One region of the Paenibacillus sp. FSL M7-0896 genome, then DNA from elsewhere that is predicted to be linked to it. Evidence: riboswitches for the same ligand, from Rfam matches in the RefSeq annotation. Region 1 holds a riboswitch; each other region holds the start of a gene.
What was found. A riboswitch is a leader RNA that binds a small molecule or an ion and turns the genes downstream of it on or off. The one in region 1 is predicted to bind cobalamin.

Region 1 (7,098 bases):
GACGGGTGATTGGTTAGCAGAAACGATGAGCTCGACCTCATGAGATGAAAGCACCTTTGCTTGTAGGATTTGCAGCCAGGGGATAAGATCCGGTAACGCTTTATCCTCCGAAGGACCAATTTCCATGCCATCCACCCCAATAGGTGAACGCCCGTCGAAATACTCAATCCTTAGCACAGGATAAGAGGGGAGACTGTTCCTTTTCGAGGTCCTAGCCGCTTCCAGCTGATGGCGGGAGGTTTGTTTACGACCGATAATTATTTTCCACAAAACGATACACAGGGAGGGGATGAAGAAGCAGAGCACCGCCAACCAACCACTGAAGGTCTTGACATAGACGGCAAAAAAGAGGGCTGCGGATAGAATCGCAAGCAACCAGATGTAGAGCTCCTGCCTCCAATTGGACTGGCGCTTCCCGGATACTGGAGGAATGGACTGTGCTGGCTGAATATCGGTAGCTTGCTCCGGTTGAGCTGCCGTTCGTTCCCTCCTAGGCAAATGCTCCCCATTCAGCATATAAAAGTTATCGGCTGCTCCCTGCCAGACCTTCTCATGCGAGGGATGCGGCGACTGCCAGAGGGTAACGTATTCTTGAATGTCTTTTAGATACAGGGCAGGATCGCCCGTGAATGAGAAATATTGCGAAAGCTCCAGATGAATAACAGCAGCAGAATAACGCTTTACATGGGTCGATAAGGTTTCCAGCCACTCATGTACAGGAGTGGAAAGCGCTGGGAAATGGGCCAGCGTGCCGGGTAAACTCAGGCGCAATTGCTCTGCAGCATCCGCCCATGGAATCTGCCATTGGAAGGCCTCTGAAAAATGTTCCCACTCAGGCAAATCCTCCACATCCGGTTGGTCCATATGGGGTTGAATCTTGCTCCAAGCTTGCATAAGCTGCCTGCTATAGTGCTGGAACTGGTCTTGGCTGACCAGACAAAACCATATTGGAGCGAGAAAATTATTCGTTTCGAAAGCTGTATTCTCATAATCAATCAAATCTGTATCGGCACTGGTAACACTCAGGAATGTCCGGTTTCCCATATAAGATCCTTGCCTCCTTGCCTCCTAGCATCCAACCATAAGCTCCCCACTTTACTTAACTAAAGGTTAGAAGAATGGTAGATGTTGATGCTTGCATAGAAAAAAGGCGCAGTTCCAAAAAACCGGAAACCCGCGCCACTATCGACTTTGTAAGAATGCTGGTGAAGGGAATTGAACCCCCGGCCTACGCATTACGAGTGCGTTGCTCTACCCCTGAGCTACACCAGCGAACAGGCTTTGCTGTCCTGCCAAACACAAAATATTATAACTCTTCCAGCGGAAAACGCAAGCCCTTTTTCCGCTGGTTGCTGTGTCATCAGCCCTGCATCAGCCCCAGCCCGCGGAAATAATCCAGTGCGAGCTTAGCGCTTGCAAGGGAGGATACCTCATATGCCTCTTGCTCCACAATATAATAGAGAATTCCGCTCTGCTCCGCGATCTCGAAGACGCTCCGGAAATCGACCTCTCCCTTTCCGAGATCGGTCTCCTCATTGTCTGCTCCGAAGTCCTTAATGTGAACCAGCGGAACACGGCCGGCGTACCGTGACACATAATCAACGGGCCGGGCTCCCCCCCTGTATACCCATCCCAGATCAAACTCAGCCAGCATATGCTCGGCAGGAATCTGCTCCAGCCAGATATCGATGACCGCCTTGCCGTCAACCTCTTTGAATTCATAATCATGGTTGTGGTAGCCGTACTGCATCCCCGCCGCCCGGACCATCGCGGAAGCCTTCTCCAGGAATGGAATGATTCTCGTTACATCCTCTATGGAAGGGTTCGGCGGAAGCGGTGCCGACGGGGTGATCATATATTGCAGTCCGAGCTCTACACCGTATTCAATCTCTTTGGCTAATGCCTGTTCCATCTTATCCAGACTGCTGAAGTCCAGGCCTACATGCGCCGAAGGGGCCGCCAGGCCAAGTTCATCCAGCTTACGGCGCAGTTCCCCTGCAGATACACCGAAATAACCGGCGAATTCCACTGCCTGGTACCCCATCTCTGCCACCTTGGCCAGTGTGCCGAGGAAATCGCGTTCCGTCTGGTCACGCAGTGTATACATTTGAATTCCGATCTGCTGTGCTGCTTCTGTCATTAAGAATCCGCTCCTTATCGGTTGATTCTGATTGGATACTATTGTGGTTACTCTCCCTGTAGCTTGCGCTCCACAGATTCCAGCTTGCTGCGGCTGGTCGAGGTCTTGTCGCGCCGGTCATCGATCTTGAGTGAGGTTGAGACTCTCTGTGCCCCGGCGGTAAACGGCGACTCATGCAGCGCTTCTACCGCAGCCAGAATCCGCGCTACCGGTCCCTCAATAATTGTACCCATAGAAGTTAGCTCATAGGTAATGCCCTCCACCGTCTGCAGCACACGCTGCATCTCGGCCACATAGCTGCTGAGACTGGTGCTGCCTGTCCCGATCGGAATAACGGTCACTTCGCCAATTGCCATTGTGATCTCCCTCCTAATTATCTGGTGTGCCTGAGCCTCTTATTTATCCTCTTATTGTAACGCTTCGCCAGGCTTGCTACAAATCACCTGCACCCTCTCTATTCTATTAATATCCGTCAAAATGATTACCAGGATTAGACGCACTCTATTTATGGATTCTTTGTGGCGTATTTTCGGAGATTTTATGAAAAATTCACGGCAGATTCATAGGAAAGTTGTGGATTACCTGTGGACTAACTGTGGATCAGCTGTGAGTAAAAGCGCCGAACCCGCTCCCCGTGCGGGATTGCAAAAAAACATTTACAAACACAATATATTGCGGTAGCTTTAATAGATAACAACAAAATATAGTAGAAACGGGTGTTTCACCCCTTGTAATAGAGGTGCGACTTAATAGGGAAGCGCGGTGCAAAACCGCTGCGGTCCCGCCACTGTAACCGGATGCTCCCAGGGTGCGATGCCCAGGGCCGCATTCTCCGGCTAAATGCCACTAAGGGGCGGAATAAGCCCCCCGGGAAGGCGCCGGAGGAGTTGCCGGAAGCCAGGAGACCTGCCTGTTTCGGTGGCACCGCTTAGACTCCTGCGAGGAATAGGGGAGGTGTCCGTATGCGGCCTGCAATAGCAGAGTTAGCCTTCCGTCAATCGGGCCAGAGGCTGCCGATACCTGAGGACGATCGTGGATTATCTTCAGGTATCGGCTCTGCGGAATATACAAGAACGGGCGTAAGCTATTTACCCAGTGTCTGCTCGTATATTCCACCCAGACCACAGGCAAACTTCCGCTTCCCGGATCTTTGCATCATGCATTCGGGCATTTCCGGCCTTCCCGGCCGGAGGTGCTTTTTTAACGCTTACAATACCCGAGAGGAGAGAGTTATATAATGACGCTGCTGGAGAAACGTTATAACGAAGGACAAGCTGCACAGGAGGATCTTTTGGAAGAGGTCATTCATCTGGGACGGGATATTATCGACAGCCGGGATCTGGATCTGCTGCGCGAGAACGCCAACCTGAACGGGGAGAGCTTCTCCGGCAAAATGAGCAAATTCGGCAGTGAATACTCCAAATGGTATGCCCGCAACTTCACCATGCCGCCGCAGCTGGTACAGGCTACCCTGGATAATGTCGTCTATGTGCATGACCTGGATCAATACGCCATCGGAACCACCAACTGCATCTTCATCCCGTTCGAACGGCTTCTCCGTGAAGGCTTCAACACCGGCAACGGCAGCGTACGGCCTCCCAACTCGATTATGACGGCGATGTCGCTGGTGGCGATTATTTTCCAGTCGCAGCAGAATGCGCAGTACGGCGGTGTGTCCGCGAATAAGCTGGATTATGATCTGGCTCCTTATGTGACCAAGTCCTTCTCCAAGCTCTTCCGCAAAGGTCTGGAGTATTTCGAGGAGAATGCAGAGGTTTCAGAACTTGGGGAGATTACGATGAGCCGCAGCGATCTGGCTGAGCAGTATCCGCGCGCCTTCCGTTTTGCCCTGAAGGAGACGCAGAGCGAGACCCTGCAGGCCGCAGAGAGTATGGTACATAACCTGAATACGATGTCCAGCCGCTCCGGCGGCCAGATTCCTTTTACCAGCATCAACTACGGGACCTGCACCTCCCCGGAGGGCCAGCTTGTGATCAGCTCGCTGCTGACGGCTACGATGAACGGACTGGGCAGCGGGGAGACGCCGGTGTTCCCGATTCAGATCTTCAAATGCAAGCAAGGCATTAACCAGCAACCGGGTGACCCTAACTATGAGCTGTTCCTGAAGGCAGCGGAGTGCTCGGCGCGCAGATTGTATCCGAACTTCGCCAACCTGGACGCTCCGCTGAACATGCAATATTATGATCCGGCTGACCCGGATACCGAGTTCGCTACGATGGGCTGCCGGACCCGTGTGCTCGGCGACCGCTTCGGACGCAACCATTGCTCCGGCAAAGGCAACTTGTCCTTCAATACGCTCAACCTGGTGCGTCTTGGACTGACCCACGGCACGATAACCGGCCGCCGCCTGGCTGCTGATGAAGAAGGGTTCTTCGACGACCTGAATCACTATATGGATATTGCACTGGACGGTCTGCTGCACCGCTTCCGTATCCAGGCTTCCCAGAAGGCCAAAGCCTCCGATTTCATGATGCGTGAAGGCGTCTGGGAGGGCGGCGAGCAGCTTGCACCTGATGACAGCGTAGGCGAACTGCTGAAGCACGGCAGCCTGTCGCTGGGCTTCATCGGGATGGCAGAGTGCATGAAGGCTATGTACGGCAAGCACCACGGCGAAGATATGGAGATTCACGCCAAGGCTGTAGCCATTGTCCGCCACATGCGTGAATATTGCGACCGCAAGAGCGAGGAGCTTAACCTCAACATCACCTTGTTCGCAACACCGGCCGAAGGTCTCTCCGGCAAGTTCACCAAGATCGACCGCAAGGTGCTCGGTTCTATCCCTGGGGTAACCGACCGTGAATACTATACGAACTCGTTCCACATCCCGGTCTACCATGAACTGAGCGCAGCCAAGAAGATCAGCCTGGAAGCCCCGTTCCATGAATATTGCAACGCCGGAGCGATCTCCTATGTCGAGCTGAACGGCAATGCCCGGAGCAACCCTGCAGCCTTCGTCAAAATCATCAAATACGCGCTGGAGCAGGATATCAGCTACTTCAGCATTAACCATCCGATTGACCGCTGCTCCGGCTGCGGCTATGAAGGGGTCATCGGCACGAATTGCCCGACCTGCAATGCCCATGAGGATACCACCCATATCCGCCGTCTGCGCCGGGTTACCGGGTATCTGACCGGTGACTATCAGACCCGCTTCAATGCGGCCAAGCAAGCCGAAGTCCGGGACCGTGTTAAGCATCTATGAACATCTGCGGATATTACCCGGAGTCGATCAATGAAGGGGAAGGCCTGCGGGCCGTCCTCTTCATCAGCGGCTGCCGCCACCGCTGCCCGGGCTGCTTCAACCCGAAGACCTGGAACTTTAACTACGGGGAGGCCTTTACCCCGGAGCGCCGGCGGGAGATTATAGAGGAGATTGCAGGCAATCCGCTGCTGGACGGCTTGACGCTGGCGGGCGGGGACCCTTTTTTCTCGGCTGAGGAGGCTGCAGACTTCATACACGAGCTGCGCGCCGAGCTGCCGGGCTTCCCGGTCTGGATCTATACCGGCTATACGTACGAGGAGCTTACGGCTTCCCCGGGCTCTGCGGAATGGAAGCTGCTGGCCTTGTGCCAGGTCGTGATCGACGGACGGTTCGTCGAAGAGCTCAAAGACCTTACCCTCTCCTACCGGGGAAGCAGCAACCAGCGGATCATTGATATTCCGGCGAGTCTGGCGGGAGATAGGGTTGTTCTGTGGGAGCCGGAGCTGAGCTTTCAAGGGGTATAAAATTCATATCAAGTAGAGACGGTACCGTCCTTATAAAGGACGGTACCGTTTCAGCGAGAAAGATAAGGATAATTATAGCGCGAAGCATATAAATTACTCGCGCGAGCACAATGTATGTTGTTTTCCACATACATTTGGTTCATATGCCTGCATGCGAACACAATGTATGCTGTTTTCCACATAGCATTTGGTTCATATGCCTGCATGCGAGCACAATGTATGCTGTTTTCCACATACATTTGTTTCATATGCCTGCATGAGAGCACAATGTATGCTGTTTTCCACATACATTTGGTTCATATGCTATTGTACCAGCATATTCCTATTCGGTTTTAAGCATACCTTTAGTCACATTCAGTATCAAAGTCACTCTACGGATCACCCAAAGAACTCTTAATCACAAATTTACACACACCTTTTCCACAACAGCAGGAATTATAGTTTCCTATATAACCAAAAAGGCACTGCACGCCCACATCCGGGTAGTGCAGTGCCTTTCGATTATACCGGGCAGCTCGAACCGGCAGCTTCACGTTATTTTGCGGCTCCTGTCTGCCCTGCCTTGCGCCCCATCTTATGCTCCGTCTCCTCCGCCAGCTCTTCCAGCACACTGTTCAGGCGTAAACGCAGCTCTTCAGCCAGCTCAACTACGCCCTGGTCGTTACGAACCGCCTGGGAGTCTACGGCGTAGACGCCGCCAAGAATGTAGCGGGCGCCAAGCACGGACAGTACCGGCTTCAGTGCATAGTCGATCGCCAGCAGATGTGCAAGACTTCCGCCCATGAAGAGCGGCAGGACGATTTTGCCGGCCAGCCCTTTTTGCGGCACCAGATCCAGGAAGGTCTTCAGTACTCCCGTGTAAGAAGCCTTATATACCGGACTGACTACGATTACCGCATCAGCTTCCGCTACGAGCCCATTCGCCTTGACAATGGCTTCGCTCTCGAATTTGGTATGGATCAGATCCTCTGCAGGCAGCTCCGCCACATTGATCCGCTCCACTTCATACCCGCGCTCCCGCAGGGCATTCTCTGCATACTCAATCACGGCATTGATCCGTGAGACCAGCGAGGGTGTTCCGTTAATTACGACTATTTTGGCCATTTCCGCACCTCTTCCGTCCGCATAATAGGATAAACCGGGCTGCTTCGCCGGGCATCAATACTTTAAATTAGTAATAATCCTAGCAGAGTACAAGGAATATTGTCAAA
Region 2 (7,098 bases), 570 kb from region 1:
ACCGACTCACTAAACCGACTGACGCTACCGAGTGGCGCTTTTAACTAACGCTAACGAGTAACGCTCCTTAGTCATTCAGCCGACTCACACAACTAACTGACGGTTTTGAGTCGATACCAAGTGATGGTACTGAGTAACATTGCTTACAGTGATAGGTGTACTCCGTACAACTAAAAACAGTGAAAAGGAAGACGTTCCTCTCGTAACTGTATTCCATACAACTAATTTTGCCCGAATGGGCGAAAAGCCGGTACAGAAGCATTTTAGGTGCATGAAATACAGCTAAAAGTACATTTGGCAGTAAATCAGACGATTTAGTTGTACAGATTGCATTTAAGCATAACGTTTGGAGCTAGAATAGTACCTTAGTTAGTCGGGGTACGGCAGCCCCCCAGCAAGCTAGAGGATTAAATGAATGCTGATTAGTTAGAACCTGATGATCGACTAGCGGTAGCTGATCCGCTGTGCGCATATAGCGCGGCATGGTGGACTGGTCAGAGCCTGGTGCATACTACTTTATGTAGTACAATGATTTGCGCTCCGGCAGGCTGATACAAGCATAAAGTAATTAGTTAAGTGTGCTAGTGTCCGAACGAAGCTGCTCGATTGCACTTTGTACACTAGAATGAGGCATATCGAGCCTTATATGGTGTTCTGCTGTATTCGGTACATTAGATTTTGGGAATTTGGCCCGGCGGAGGGTTATTTGCCACAATCGCTTGTATGAAATGCAGCAGAATGCGTTATCGACCGCTTTTACACGAATTCTAATGTACATAATACAATCGCCTGGCTTCCGCTGTCTCCGTTAGTACCGCCAACGGCTTAATTAACAGCAGAAGAGTCACTCCATAGTCCTGAATAGTACGATGTGCCGGGGTAGCGGGCATGTGCTGTTCAGGATTTTTTGTGCAAATATAAGAATGTATATGGTACACGTTATAAATTATCCTTCTATTTCTCGCTGAAACGGTACCGTCCTTTAAAAGGACGGCAAAGCCGTTTCCACTTGGGAATGGGCGGGGCTTCGGGGGGGATGGAATAGAAATAGCTTGTCTATAGACATACAGGGGAATAGTAGATATGATTGTTTCAGAATATTAAAATTTAATAAGCTTTGGGAAAAGGTGCAGATTGCCTCAGAGACCGCGCGCTGTCGCTAGCAGATGCTGGCAGGGCTATGTCTAATAGAGGAATCTGCTTAAAAGGGAAGCCCGGTGCAAGTCCGGCGCGGTCCCGCCACTGTAAATACGGAGCAACTCCTGAGGAGCCACTGTCTGCTAACGGGATGGGAAGGCGGGGGAAGCGGTGAAGTATGAGCCAGGAGACCTGCCTTTTTCGTTGTTGTTTCTATTCTTCGGGGGTAAGAATGTGGAAGCAGATGCTGATATTGGCGAGGGCTGTGTATGCTGTATTGTATGTAGTGTGGGAGAGTAATCGGCTCCTTCAGCCGCCCTGTATTGTATTCTTCCCCGGCCGCCCTGCATAGGGCGGTCTTTAGGTTGCCGCTCTATCTGCGGAGGAAGCAGGATTCATCCATTCTATTTCAGGAAAGAGGTTAGTTATGAAGAACCATTCTCTATCATCCAGGTTCACACGGCTGGGACTAGCTGTCATTATGCTGTTCGCACTGCTGGGAGCAGCCGTAGCCCCGGCAGGACAAGCTGCTGCTGCACAGGCAGGCGGGACTTCCGCACCAGCGGTGTCCGCTCTGCCCGCAAGTGAGGCAGCCAGCGTAACTGCTGCGGTCTATGCTACTGCGGAATTCATGCTGAAGAACGGAGTCCAGTCGGACTGGCAGGCGATTGGCCTTGCGCAAGCAGGCTACAAGGTTCCTGCCAGCTATCTGAAGGCGCTTGATGGCAAGGTGGCTGAGGCTAAGGGTGTTTTTGCCAGAGCTACGGACTATGCCCGGATCACGCTCGCCGTTAAGGCACTTGGCGGCGACCCGGCGAATGTGGCAGGCTATAACCTGATTGAGAAGCTCTACAATCACGATGCAATTACCGGCCAGACGCTGAATAATCCGGTCTATGCACTGCTCGCTCTGGATTCCGGCAGCTATACAATCCCGGCAAATGCGAAATGGACACAGTCTAAGCTGCTGGCAGAGATTCTGGCGAAGCAGAACCCGGACGGAGGCTTTACTCTGACCACGGGTGCGAGTGATCCGGATATGACAGCGATGGTGCTGAACGCACTGGCTGGACATAAGCAGGAAGCGGCAGTGAATGCTGCCGGTCAGCGGGCGGCAGCCTGGCTGGCTAAGGCACAGGATAAGAATGGCGGATATGGCGACAGCAGCGAGAGTGTAGCTCAGGCCATCATCGGTCTGTCTGCCTTCGGCATTGATCCGGCAGGAGCAGATTATACTAAGGGTAATATTAATCTGGTCAGCAAGCTGCTGAGCTTCAGCGCAGCAGATGGCGGATTCATCCACACTGCGGGCGGCAGCTCCAATCCGCTCTCAACGGAGCAGGCACTGGAGGCTTTGGTAGCGTACAAGCTGTTTGGAACAGGCGGTAAGCTCTTTGATTTTAGCGGCACACCAGTGAAGAATCCTCAGGTAAGTGTCTCGGTTACAGTTGAAGGTCCGAATGGAACCTTGGCTGAGGGCAGCGTGTACGCCGGAAATGTGCTTACGGCACTGGATAAGACAGCAGCAGCCAAGCGCCTGGCTCTGGTCAATGAAGCAGGCAATTATGTGACGGGGATCGGCGGCGTGATTGCGGGTACTTTTGGCGGATATGATGGCTGGATGTACGTGGTCGCACGCGGCGGAGCATGGATCTATCCAAGTGTAGGGATGGGCGACTTCGCGCTGGAGGAGAATGACCGCATTGTGGTCTATTATGGCGGGGACAACACGCAGGTGGTTGATGCCGTAACCGCGACTCCCGCACAGCCGCAGCCTGGACAAGATCTGAAGGTGCAGGTAACCCAGAAGCAATGGGTCTGGAATGAGGCGACCTTCACCTCCGATCCGGTAACCTCACCGGCAGCAGGCGTACAGGTAACCATCGGCGGCAAAACAGCAGTTACAGATGCTGCGGGTGTGGCTGTTGTGGCCGGAGGACTGCCAGCAAATAAATATACCCTGACGGTTACGGGATATCTGAAGGATAAAACCCCGGCCATCGTGCGTCATACGGTCCCGGTAACGGTGGCTTCTGCGGCGGCGGACCGTCCGGCTTTTGGCGATGTGAAGTCGATCTCGCCTTGGGCGCTGGAGTCGGTATACACGGCATATGACCGCAAGCTGATGAACGGTGTAAGTGAGGACAGCCTGCTGTTTGCACCGAAAAAGAATATTACCCGTGCTGAATTTGCAGCGCTGCTGCTGCGGTTAACCGGGAACGAGCCGTCTGCGGCGTCTTCTGCTGGGGTCTTCAGTGATGTTAAGGCCGGTACATGGTATTATGGAACAGTGAACCGGGCGAAGGAGCTAGGAATCATCAGCGGCGTAAGCGCCAAAACGTTCAAACCGGACGGGCTGGTTACGCGCCAGGATATGGCTGTGATGATGGTTAGAGCTTTTAAGCTGGATGCTACATCAGCCGGAGTAGGAGCAGGGGTTGGTAAGTTCAGCGATGAAGATAAGATTAGCGACTATGCATTGTCCGCTGTCCGTACGGTGACGGGACTTGGATATATGAGCGGCACCGGCGGCGCATTCGAGCCTACTGCTGTGGTAACCCGTGAGATGGCTGCTGCTGTAGCGGTTAGATTGCCATAGTTGAGTAGGGAGCAGCAGAGTTCGGCAGGTAGAGTAAGATCAGCTTCAATATACAGCTATACTACCGCAGGAGGCACTGAACGAACTCTGGAGCCGACGATAAGTGGATAAATGACATCTAATTTGGCAGGATTTGCTGCAGAGCGGGAGCTAGTTGGATAAACTACACTTATTCAGGCCTGAAGCTGCAGAATGATGAGGTATGGGCAAAATTAGATGCCGGAAATCCAACTAAATTCTATACAGGTGCGTAATCTGGATTATTAAGTGTAGAAAATCCAACTACGCACCAGTGCTGATGAGTAGTTGCGGCGTATAGGGTTGTTGAAGCGTTGCAGGCTCATTAGACAGGCTATTTTGCTTGGAATTAGTTCGGATATGTCTTGAAAAGTAAGCATAAGGTGTATGAAGGAACGGGGAACAGGCTGACTGGCCCCCGTTCTTTTCCCTTTTTGTGGAGGTGTGCAGGTAATGTTCAATCTAGTCAAAAGAGGCCGGGGAAGGCTGGCTCCGCTGCTTCTCCTGCTGATGGTATTGCTGCTCCCCGGCTGCTCCTCTGGGCAGCCGGATCAGGCAGGCGGCGGCCCGCAGCCGCCCGCCGGGACCCCGGCCGCGCAGACGCCGCGGCCTGGAGACGAAGCGGCTCCGCTGCCGGGAGCCGCTGAGGGCACTGCCGTACCATCCGCCCCTGCGGACGGTACGGCAGCTCCAGCGTCGCCAGGCGCAGCGGCGACGCAGCCATCGGCGGGCGCAAGCAAGCCCGCCAAGCCGGCGTCGCCAAGCGCAGCGACGACGCAGCCACCGGCGGGCGTAAGCAAGCCCGCCAAGCCGGCGTCGCCAAGCGCAGCGACGACGCAGCCATCGGCGGGCGCAAGCAAGCCCGCCAAGTCCCCGGCGGCCACACCCAAGCCGCCGACCCCCGCGCCCGCTGCGGCGGCCACGCCCAAGCCGGACAACGTAGTCACTCTCTCCATCACCGGAGATGAGGAGCATGGCGTGATTCTGGCCGCTGCCCAGTACGAGATCAAGAAGGGCGAGAGTGTGCTGGACCTGCTGAAGCGGATTACACGGGCACAGAAGATCCAGATGGAATATCAGGGCAGCAAGGCTTTTGCTTATGTGGAAGGTATAGATAATTTGTACGAGGGTGATCACGGGGCAGAGAGCGGCTGGATGTACAAGGTGAATGGAGAATTTCCGTCCAAGGCTGCGGGTAGCTGGATCGTCGAGCCCGGGGATACCATCGAGTGGCTGTATACGCTTGATCTAGGCAAAGACCTGGGGGCCAAAGCGCCATGAGCAGCGGCTTTCGTTCCATGCATCCGGTAGTAGCCCTGCTGTATTATGCAGGGCTGCTGCTGTTCACTCTGCTGGTCTTCCATCCGTTATTTCTGGCTACAGAGATAGCCGGACTGCTGGCGCTGCTGCTGTTGCAGGGACAAGGGCGTCAACTGGTGCGCAGCTTGCCTTTTATGCTGCTGATGGCAGCTTCCGTGGCCTTGCTGAACCCGCTGTTCTCACATCGAGGGGCGCATATTCTGTTCTACTGGCTGGATCAGCCTATTACGCTGGAAGCTGTGCTGTATGGACTGATGATGATGACAATGCTGCTTACTATTTTCATCTGGTTTATATCCTACAATTACACGGTGACTACAGATAAGTTCATGTACCTGTTCGCCGCGGCTGCGCCGAGAACGGCGCTGCTGACGCTGATGGCCATCCGGTTCGTACCGCTGTTCCAGCGGCGGCTGCGCCAGATTACGCTGATCCAGCGTCTGCGCGGGATAGATGCCGGTACGGGAAGCCTTAAGAAAAGAATGACGGACGGAATGACGCTGCTCAAGGTGCTGCTGACCTGGTCGCTGGAAGAAGCCCTCCAGACTGGAGACTCCATGACAGCCCGTGGTTACGGCAGCACCAAACGTAGCACTTACACGATATACAAGGCTGATTTGCAGGATAAGCTGGTGATGCTGCTGTTAACCGTTAGCGGTGTGGTTACGCTGCTGTTCTGGGTGCAGGGCTACGGCAAGCTGGAGATCTATCCCCGGATGAGACCAGCGGACTTCGGCTGGCAGGAGGCCGTCATGTACGGGAGCTTCTGCCTGTTCGTGCTGATTCCTGCGGGACTGGAAGGAAAGGAGAAATGGTTATGGAGATCCTCAAAGCACAGCAATTATCCTTCCGATACCCTGAAGAAGACAGGGACACGCTCCATGAGCTATCGTTCGTCATAGAAGAGGGGGAATTTGTCGTGCTCTGCGGCCCGTCCGGCAGCGGCAAAACCACCCTGCTGCGTCATCTGAAGCGGGAGCTCACTCCGGTGGGTTCATCCAGCGGAACCTTGACCTACAAAGGGCAGCCTCTGTCCGGGCTTCCGGCAGCGGTGGCCGCCGGGGAGATCGGGATGGTCTTCCAGAACCCGGATGCACAGATTGTGATGGATACGGTCTGGCATGAGCTGGCCTTCTCCATGGAGAATCTGGGGCTACCGCCTGCTGTCATGCGGACTCGGCTGGCGGAGATTTGCGGCTTGTTCGGGCTGGAGCCGCTGCTCTACCGTCCGGTACATGAGCTGTCAGGCGGACAAAAGCAGCTCATGAACCTGGCCTCAGTGCTGCTGCTTCAGCCCAAGGTGCTGCTGCTGGATGAGCCAACCTCCCAGCTTGATCCTGTTGCTGCACGGGAATTCATGATGGCGCTGCAGCGGCTGAACGAGGAAATGGCGGTCACCGTGATCATCAGCGAGCACAGGCTCGAGGAGGTACTGCCGCTGGCGGATCGTGTGCTGATGCTGGAAGACGGCAAGCTGCTGGCAGATGCCGCTCCCCGCCTGTTCGCCCGGCAGACCGGCAGCGGAGCCTTGACTTCGGCTGGGCGTTACTTGCCAGCCGCCTCACGCCTGTACTTGTCGCTTGCTCCGGAAGCGGATTCCGCTGCGCCGGAGAATATTCCGCTGACCGTGCGTGAGGGCAGACGCTGGCTGCATGCTCTGATGGCAGGAACGGACGCTGCCGCAGGCGCTGAACTGGTTAATAACTTGAATAGGGAGGCAGGGACGACTCCCCTCGTTTCCCGCATAGAATCTGTTCCAGAGGGGGATTCACCTCCACCCCCCGCCGGAGTATCCGTGAAATTCTCGTCAGAGGAACTCCAAGCGGCCGGAGCAGAGACTCTCCTCTTCTGCCGCGAAGTGACCTTCAGGTATGAGAAGGAGGGCCGGGAGGTCCTGAGGAAGCTCTCGTTGACGCTTAAGCAAGGGGAGTTCCTGGCAGTCATGGGCGGGAACGGCGCAGGCAAGTCCACCCTGCTGCATGTGCTCAGCGGGCTGATGAAGCCGCAGCGCGGCAGAATAGAGC
Region 3 (7,098 bases), 1.5 Mb from region 1:
AGGCCAGGTCCATATCATGCGTAGCCATAACTACGGTTGTCCCTTTATCATGTATGGCTTCAAGCCCCTTCAGCATCTTCGTTTCCGATAACGGGTCCAGATAAGAGGTCGGCTCATCCAATAGAATCAGCTCCGGCTCCATAGCCAGTACACCGGCGAGTGCCGTGCGTTTCTTCTGGCCCAGGCTAAGCTGGTGCATCGGTTTATCGCTCAGATCGGTCAGATTCAGCAGCTCCATGACCTCCCGGCAGCGCGCAGCAATAGCCGGTTCAGCCATGCCGCTGCCGCGCAGCCCGAACGACACATCCTCCAGCGGTGTGCTGAGGATCAGCTGCTGCTCAGGGTCCTGGAAGACCAGGCCCACCTTCCGCCGCAGAGCGGCCAGCTCTTTTTTGGAATAGGATAACGCCTTCCCTCCTTGCACAACCGTACCCTGCTGCGGGCGCAGAATGCCGACGGCATGCAGGAACAGCGTCGATTTGCCCGAACCGTTATGACCGAGTACCGCCGTCTTGCTGCCTGCGGGGATGGAGAACGTCAGTTCATGCAGTGCAGGCTCCTTCGTATCCGGGTAATGAAAGACCACTCCGTCACAAGCCAAGCTAGATTCCTGATCCATGGCCGGCTCCTTTCATATGCTTATGATAAAATACGCCTCAGCCAGCAGCAGCACCGCAATACCAGCATAAGCCTGAACAGTATAGCGCCGTGGCACAGGACGCGCCGTATAAGGCGGGAGAATAATCTCGTCTGTGAAGCCGCGGGCCAGCAGCCCCTGCGATAATCCGTAATAACGGTGCATCGTGTTGCCGAATAGCGCCCCTGCCATGGCCGCAGTCTCCCGCAGTCTGGCCTTGTAGCCCCGGCGGCCTCCGCGCAGCCTGCGGGCCAGCAGCAGACCATGCGCTGCATCACTCAGCAGGAACAGGAAGCGGTACATAATCAGCATCAGCTCCAGGACAATCTGCGGCATCCGCAGCCTGCGCAGCACCTGCAACAGCTCACTAAACGGAGTAGTGAACATCAGGAAGAAGAAACAGCTCATGCAGGCAGAGATTCTGGCCAGCAGCTCCCCTGCCCGCTGAAGCCCGGCCGCTGTAACATATACCTGCAGGTTCAGTCCCGGAAGCGGGAATATTCCTGCCTCTCCCGCTGCCGGATGCCCGAATTCCACGAGCAGCGCCGGTACGCTAAGGGCATAGAACAGCAGCGCTGTGCCGAACAGCATGCCATAAGCACGGAAGGGAATACGGGCCTGTAATACACACCAGGACATCATCCATAGGGTGATTGCAGCCTGTAGTACCGGATGTACGGTGTAAGATAGCAGGAACATCAGGGCTGCGAACGAGCTTTTCCACATCGGGGACAACTGGCGCAGAGCATTATTGTAAGAGAGAACGTCAATCCGCCGGATCACTTGCTGCTATGCTGCTTCGTCCCGCCTTGCTTGCCCTTGAGCAGCCCCAGGGTATAACCGATCACACCGGCACCAATCGCGGCCTGCAATGCAAACAGCATACTCTCCGTCTCACCCGGCAGCTCGGTCAGCGGCTTGAACCACGGCTTATAGTCAGGATTCATTTCGGTAATCACACCTTCAGCCGCATCATCGGCCCCTCCGAATTCCCCATTAACCAGCAGCAGCGGCAGAATGACCAGCAGAATAACAACCAGCAGCATCAACCCATTTTTCCATTTATTGCTCATTAGGCTCTTCCTCCGTTCACCTTGCGTTTCAGCAGCGACAATTCATTCGGGCTATACGATTTCAGCCAGTTCCAGAGCAGTACCGTCAACAGCCCTTCACTGATGGCCAGCGGGATTTGCGTCACGGCAAAGATGCCCCCGAATTTGAGAAAAGATGCCAGAACGCCGCCATCCGCCGCCGGAAACGCCACCGCTAGCTGGAAGGACGTCACCACATACGTACTAAGGTCCGCTACCGCTGCGGCGCAGAACAGGGCCAGCTTCTCGCGGTCCGGCATTTTCATCATCAGTTTATACACTGCATATCCGGCAAAAGGACCCGCCACCGCCATCGAGAACGCATTGGCTCCAAGCGTAGTGATCCCGCCGTGCGCCAGCAGCAGCGCCTGAAACAGCAGGACAATCGAGCCGATTACGCTCATGGGCAGCGGCCCCAGCATTACCGCACCTAGTCCGGTACCGGTGGGGTGGGAGCTGCTTCCGGTCACGGAAGGCATTTTGAGCGCAGACAGTACGAAGGTAAACGCCCCGGCCAGACCCAGCAGCAGCTTCAGCTCCGGATTCTCCCGGGTCATGGCTCTCAGCTTGAAGATTCCAAGGACAAAGAACGGGATAAACGCCGCCCACCAGAACACTGCCCAGCCAACCGGCAGGAATCCTTCCATAATGTGCATCGCCCGGGCCGTCCCCGGTTCGTTCAGCATAAAGTACACCGTAAATCCGGCAACCAGTGCCGCAAAGCTCCACCATCTGTGCTTTTTCATTTGTCACCCTCCATGTTTGTTGATTTCCCATTACAGATCATAAAGCCCAAAAAACCCACCCTATAGGGTGGGAGTGTATGTACGCAGGCAAGTTCGATAGAGCGCGCAACCCGTGGCGAAGCGGAACAAGGTGCTTTTCACCGTCCCATCACTATGGGCCGTATCCTTGTATCCAGCAGCTATAACCGGGGATCACCTTGAAGCACCAAGCTTTCTCCGGTCCATCAGGGCAGAACGCCTCTTCTCATTAACCTATCCGTACACCGCTCCTATCCGCGTAGAGTCGTGGTGTGCGTAGACAAGGTAGGTCTCCTGGCTTGGAATACAGGCGCTGCAGACTTCGTCTTCCCCGGGGGCTTCCCGAGTGACCTCATGAAGTGCAGCTCTTCCATACAGTGGCGGGACCGCTCGGGAGTTGCACCCGATTCCCTGTTATCCCTTGCCGCTTCCGGCAAGAGCACCTTGTTTCATCGCTAATTCATCTCAAATCATAGCTGACAGAGATTGGCCTGTCTGTGATATAAATTGGAAAAGCTCGCCTGCAGCCAATCATGGCTTGTAGAAATTTTATTTGAGTAATATAATTATTAACTATATAACCTGAACGTGGAGGCATCCGATGAAACTTGATCTAACCGAACAATCTTTGCCCGTGTACGAGGCCCTGTCCAGTACCGTGCGCCTGCATATGCTGCGGCTGCTGTCCGATAAGCCCATGAACGTGAAGGAGCTGGCCGCAGCCCTCAAGCTCAGCAGTGCGATTATGACCATGCATGTGCGCAAGCTCGAAGCCGCCGGGCTGATCCGCAGCCATATGGCTCCCGGCAAAAGCGGCCTGCAGAAGATCTGTACACTGGCCGCCGACGGGGCTGAGATTGTTTTTCCGGGACAGGCCCGGACTCCGCGCAGAGGGTACCGCAAGGACATCCCTGTGGGGCATTATTCCGACTTCCAGATCGAGCCTACCTGCGGACTGTCTACGACAGAGAGGGTCATCGGGCACTTTGACGATCCCCGTTATTTCTGGGACCAGGAGCGGGTGAACGCCGGGATTCTCTGGTTCGGCAAGGGGTTCGTCGAGTATAAAATCCCGAATTTCCTGCTGTCGAGCCAGCAGCCGGAGGAGCTTGCCATCACGATGGAGATCGCCTCCGAAGCCCCGTCGGTCAACAATAACTGGCCGTCGGATATTACCTTCACACTGAACGGACAATCGCTCGGCTTCTGGACCAGCCCCGGTGACTACGGAGACAACCCGGGAAAATACACCCCGGCCTGGTGGCCTGCACTCACCAATCAATACGGCCTGCTCAAGCAGCTGCGGATTACGCAGACAGGTACCTACATGGACGGGCAAAAGCTGTCGGAGGTCACCCTGGATCAGGTAGGCATCCGCAACAAACAATGGACCTTCCGGCTCTCTGTCGAGGAGGATGCCGAGCACATCGGCGGTCTCACCCTGTTCGGTAAAGGCTTCGGCAACTACAACGAGGATTTGGTGTTTGAGTTGTTTTATACAGATGGCGTGGCAGATTTGCCGGGTCCTATATGAAAGCCAGATTAGGGTGTGTAGAAGGTAGGTAGGTAGGTAGGTAGGTAGGTAGGTAGGTAGGTAGGTAGGTAGGTAGGTAGGTAGGTAGGTAGGTAGGTAGGTAGGTAGGTAGGTAGGTAGGTAGGTAGGTAGGTAGGTAGTAGAGATAGATTAGTTAGATTAGTTAGACTAATTAGGTTAGTTTTCGTTTCAGCTACTTTTAGAGCTAATACTCCTTATTTCTGCTTAACGCCCACTTTCGGCCGATTCAGGGGCATTAGTGCTCTTCATTTCTGCTCAACGCTCACTTTCGGCCAATTCAGGGGCACTTATGCCCCTCATTTCCGCTCATCGCTCACTTTCGGCCAATTCAGGGGCACTTATGCCCCTCGCAACATCCATCCAGCCCACTTCCAACCGCACCAAAGGGATTTTCCCCTCTCTTTTCCTCATCCAGCCCACTTTCAGCCGCATTAGAGGGATTTATCCCTCTCTTTTGCTCATCCAGCCCACTTTCAGCCGCATTAGATGGATTTATCCCTCTCTTTTGCTCATCCAGCCCACTTTCAGCCGCATTAGATGGATTTATCCCTCTCATTTCCTCTTCCAGCCCACTTTCACGCCGCTTAGAGGGATTTATCCCTCTCATTTCCTCCTCCAGCCCACTTTCACGCTGCATTAGAGGGATTTATCCCTCTCATTTCCTCTTCCAGCCCACTTCACGCCGCATTAGATGGATTTTCCCCTCTCATTTCCTCTTCCTCCCCCTCACCTCCACAACGCAAAAAAAGCCCCTCCAACTGCCGTATTGTACAGGTTGTAGGGGCTATCGGTGATCGATTCGTCTCTTATGGCAAGAGCGGCTTCTGCCTATCTTTTCGCCTGGCCCCTAGCCGTTAGGCGTGGGCCGTCATTCCGCCACTGGCTGCCACTTGCCGCCGCCCGGCAACGGACAGCTGCGGGCCTTCAGCCGGGCCACGACAGGAATGATACAGCCGCAGGCGGTACAGGTCACGCCATCCTGCAGCTTGGGGCAAGCCCCGCAAAGCGCAAGCCGCTCGGCATAGACCTCGTCTGAAGCGGTATTGCCGGGGTTGAACATGGAGGACGCCAGAATGCGGGCAATCTGTGCTTCCGTGACCTTGTACTCCTCCCGGCATCCTTTGCAGGCTGAAGTGGTTGTCATGCAGTTCTCTCCTTAGGCTTGTGGAGTGATGGCCAGTACCGTTACCGACATTGGCGGCAGCTCTACAGTCAGCGTATCCCCTTCAAGCTTGAAGGCGCTGAATGCCTGCGGTGTTACAGCTTCCGGCTGCTCAAAGCTATTGTGGGCATCGATGGAAGCTCCGGCCAGCGTCGTTCCGCTTACGGATGCTTGACCAGCCAATCCGCGCAGGGCAAGCGGCAACACTGCCGATGATGCGTGATTCAGGTTACACAGGCTGACATGAATGATGCCCTCAGCATTGACTGAAGCCGAAGCCGATACTTCAGGAATCTCTACGCCTTCGTAGCTGTATACCGGGCTGTCTACAGTCAGCTCCAGCAGTTCTGCATCCTGATGTACTTTGTACATGTTAAATACATGGTAAGTAGGAGTCAGGAGCATTTTCTCGCCTTCGGTCAGAATAACTGCCTGCAGCACGTTCACGGTCTGGGCAATGTTCGCCATCCGTACACGGTCACTATGCTTGTGGAAAATATTCAGCGTCAAGCCGGCCACCAGCGCATCGCGGATCGTGTTCTGCTGGTAGAGGAAGCCCGGGTTTGTACCCGGCTCAACATCATACCAGGTGCCCCACTCGTCAACGATTAGGCCCACTCTTTTCTCCGGATCGTATTTGTCCATGATGGCGATATGGCGGGTAACCAGCTCATCCATGAATAGTGCCTTCTTCAACGTTGTGAAGTATTCGTCTGTTCCGAAGCCTGTAGCCGCGCCCTTATGATTCCAGTCCGAAGTAGGCAGGGTGTAATAGTGCAGGGTAATTGAATCCATGAAGCGGGTAGCTTCACGCATCAGGACTTCCGTCCAGTTATAATCATCCGCATTCGCCCCGCAGGCGATCCGGTGGATCTTATTGTCACCATAGTTACGTACATACGTCTGATATTGGCGGTACAGATCAGCATAGAACTCAGGACGCATGTTACCGCCACAGCCCCAGTTCTCGTTGCCCACGCCGAAATACTTAACGCTCCAGGCATCTTCCTGGCCGTTCTTCTGACGCAGCTCAGCCATTGGCGAGACTCCGTTGAAGGTCAGATATTCCACCCACTCGGACATCTCTTGAACAGTTCCGCTACCTACGTTACCGTTGATGTACGGCTCGCAGCCCAGCATCTCGCAGAGGAGCATGAATTCATGCGTACCGAAATGGTTGTTCTCTACCGCGCCGCCCCAGTGTGTGTTGATCATCCGCTTGCGCTCTTCGCTCGGGCCGATACCGTCCTTCCAGTGGTATTCATCGGCGAAGCAGCCGCCCGGCCAGCGAAGTACCGGAATTTTCATTTCTTTAAGCGCTTCCACTACGTCGTTGCGGATACCCTTGGTGTTCGGAATAGGGGAATCTTCGCCCACCCAGATGCCTTCATAGATACAGCGTCCAAGATGCTCAGCGAAATGTCCGTAGATGTTGCGGTCAATCTTACCTTTGCGGATGTCGGTGTTCAGTACAATGCGTTCTGCCATGGGAAGTTAACGCTCCTCTTTAGATTAATATATTTGTTAATCATTTAACACTTATATTAACATTATAATCAAGCTTCCTCCGGTTCGTCAATCTTTATCTTAACCGCATATCTCTCACTCCCGCATTTCACTTCCCCGCCAAAAATGATATTATGGACACACAAATACAGCATAATTGGAGAGTATGATGATTAGACCTATCAATAAAGATATATCGCTTCTTAGCCAGAAATCTGCGCCGGCCACGGAAAAGGATCTGCCCGTGTTAATGGATCTTGTGGAGACCCTGAACGCCAACTCCGACCGGTGCGTCGGCATGGCTGCGGACATGATTGGCGTCAACAAGCGCATCATCGCCATCCGCGTGGAGCAGCAATTAACCCTTTCGATGATCAATCCGG

Region 2: it holds a riboswitch for cobalamin, as region 1 does, so the genes downstream of both, MKY12_RS03120 (S-layer homology domain-containing protein) here and MKY12_RS00795 (anaerobic ribonucleoside triphosphate reductase) in region 1, are expected to answer to the same signal.
Region 3: it holds a riboswitch for cobalamin, as region 1 does, so the genes downstream of both, MKY12_RS07170 (energy-coupling factor ABC transporter permease) here and MKY12_RS00795 (anaerobic ribonucleoside triphosphate reductase) in region 1, are expected to answer to the same signal.

Annotation. Positions count from the first base shown of each region.
Region 1 covers NZ_CP150250.1:185,523-192,620, reverse strand. The annotation lists gene MKY12_RS00815 (hypothetical protein) at 1-1,044, opposite strand, end outside; tRNA gene MKY12_RS00810 (tRNA-Thr) at 1,201-1,272, opposite strand; gene MKY12_RS00805 (sugar phosphate isomerase/epimerase) at 1,361-2,140, opposite strand; gene MKY12_RS00800 (MTH1187 family thiamine-binding protein) at 2,188-2,496, opposite strand; cobalamin riboswitch at 2,838-3,069, shown strand; gene MKY12_RS00795 (anaerobic ribonucleoside triphosphate reductase) at 3,378-5,363, shown strand; gene nrdG (anaerobic ribonucleoside-triphosphate reductase activating protein) at 5,360-5,887, shown strand; gene ssuE (NADPH-dependent FMN reductase) at 6,422-6,991, opposite strand.
Region 2 covers NZ_CP150250.1:751,813-758,910, forward strand. The annotation lists cobalamin riboswitch at 1,159-1,352, shown strand; gene MKY12_RS03120 (S-layer homology domain-containing protein) at 1,565-3,736, shown strand; gene MKY12_RS03125 (DUF4430 domain-containing protein) at 4,208-5,035, shown strand; gene MKY12_RS03130 (energy-coupling factor transporter transmembrane component T) at 5,032-5,976, shown strand; gene MKY12_RS03135 (ABC transporter ATP-binding protein) at 5,892-7,098, shown strand, end outside.
Region 3 covers NZ_CP150250.1:1,707,045-1,714,142, reverse strand. The annotation lists gene MKY12_RS07185 (ABC transporter ATP-binding protein) at 1-619, opposite strand, end outside; gene cbiQ (cobalt ECF transporter T component CbiQ) at 632-1,420, opposite strand; gene MKY12_RS07175 (energy-coupling factor ABC transporter substrate-binding protein) at 1,417-1,710, opposite strand; gene MKY12_RS07170 (energy-coupling factor ABC transporter permease) at 1,710-2,474, opposite strand; cobalamin riboswitch at 2,759-2,954, opposite strand; gene MKY12_RS07165 (helix-turn-helix domain-containing protein) at 3,094-4,026, shown strand; gene MKY12_RS07160 (hypothetical protein) at 4,376-4,684, opposite strand; gene MKY12_RS07155 (DUF6171 family protein) at 4,916-5,191, opposite strand; gene MKY12_RS07150 (alpha-N-arabinofuranosidase) at 5,204-6,697, opposite strand; gene MKY12_RS07145 (peptide deformylase) at 6,882-7,098, shown strand, end outside.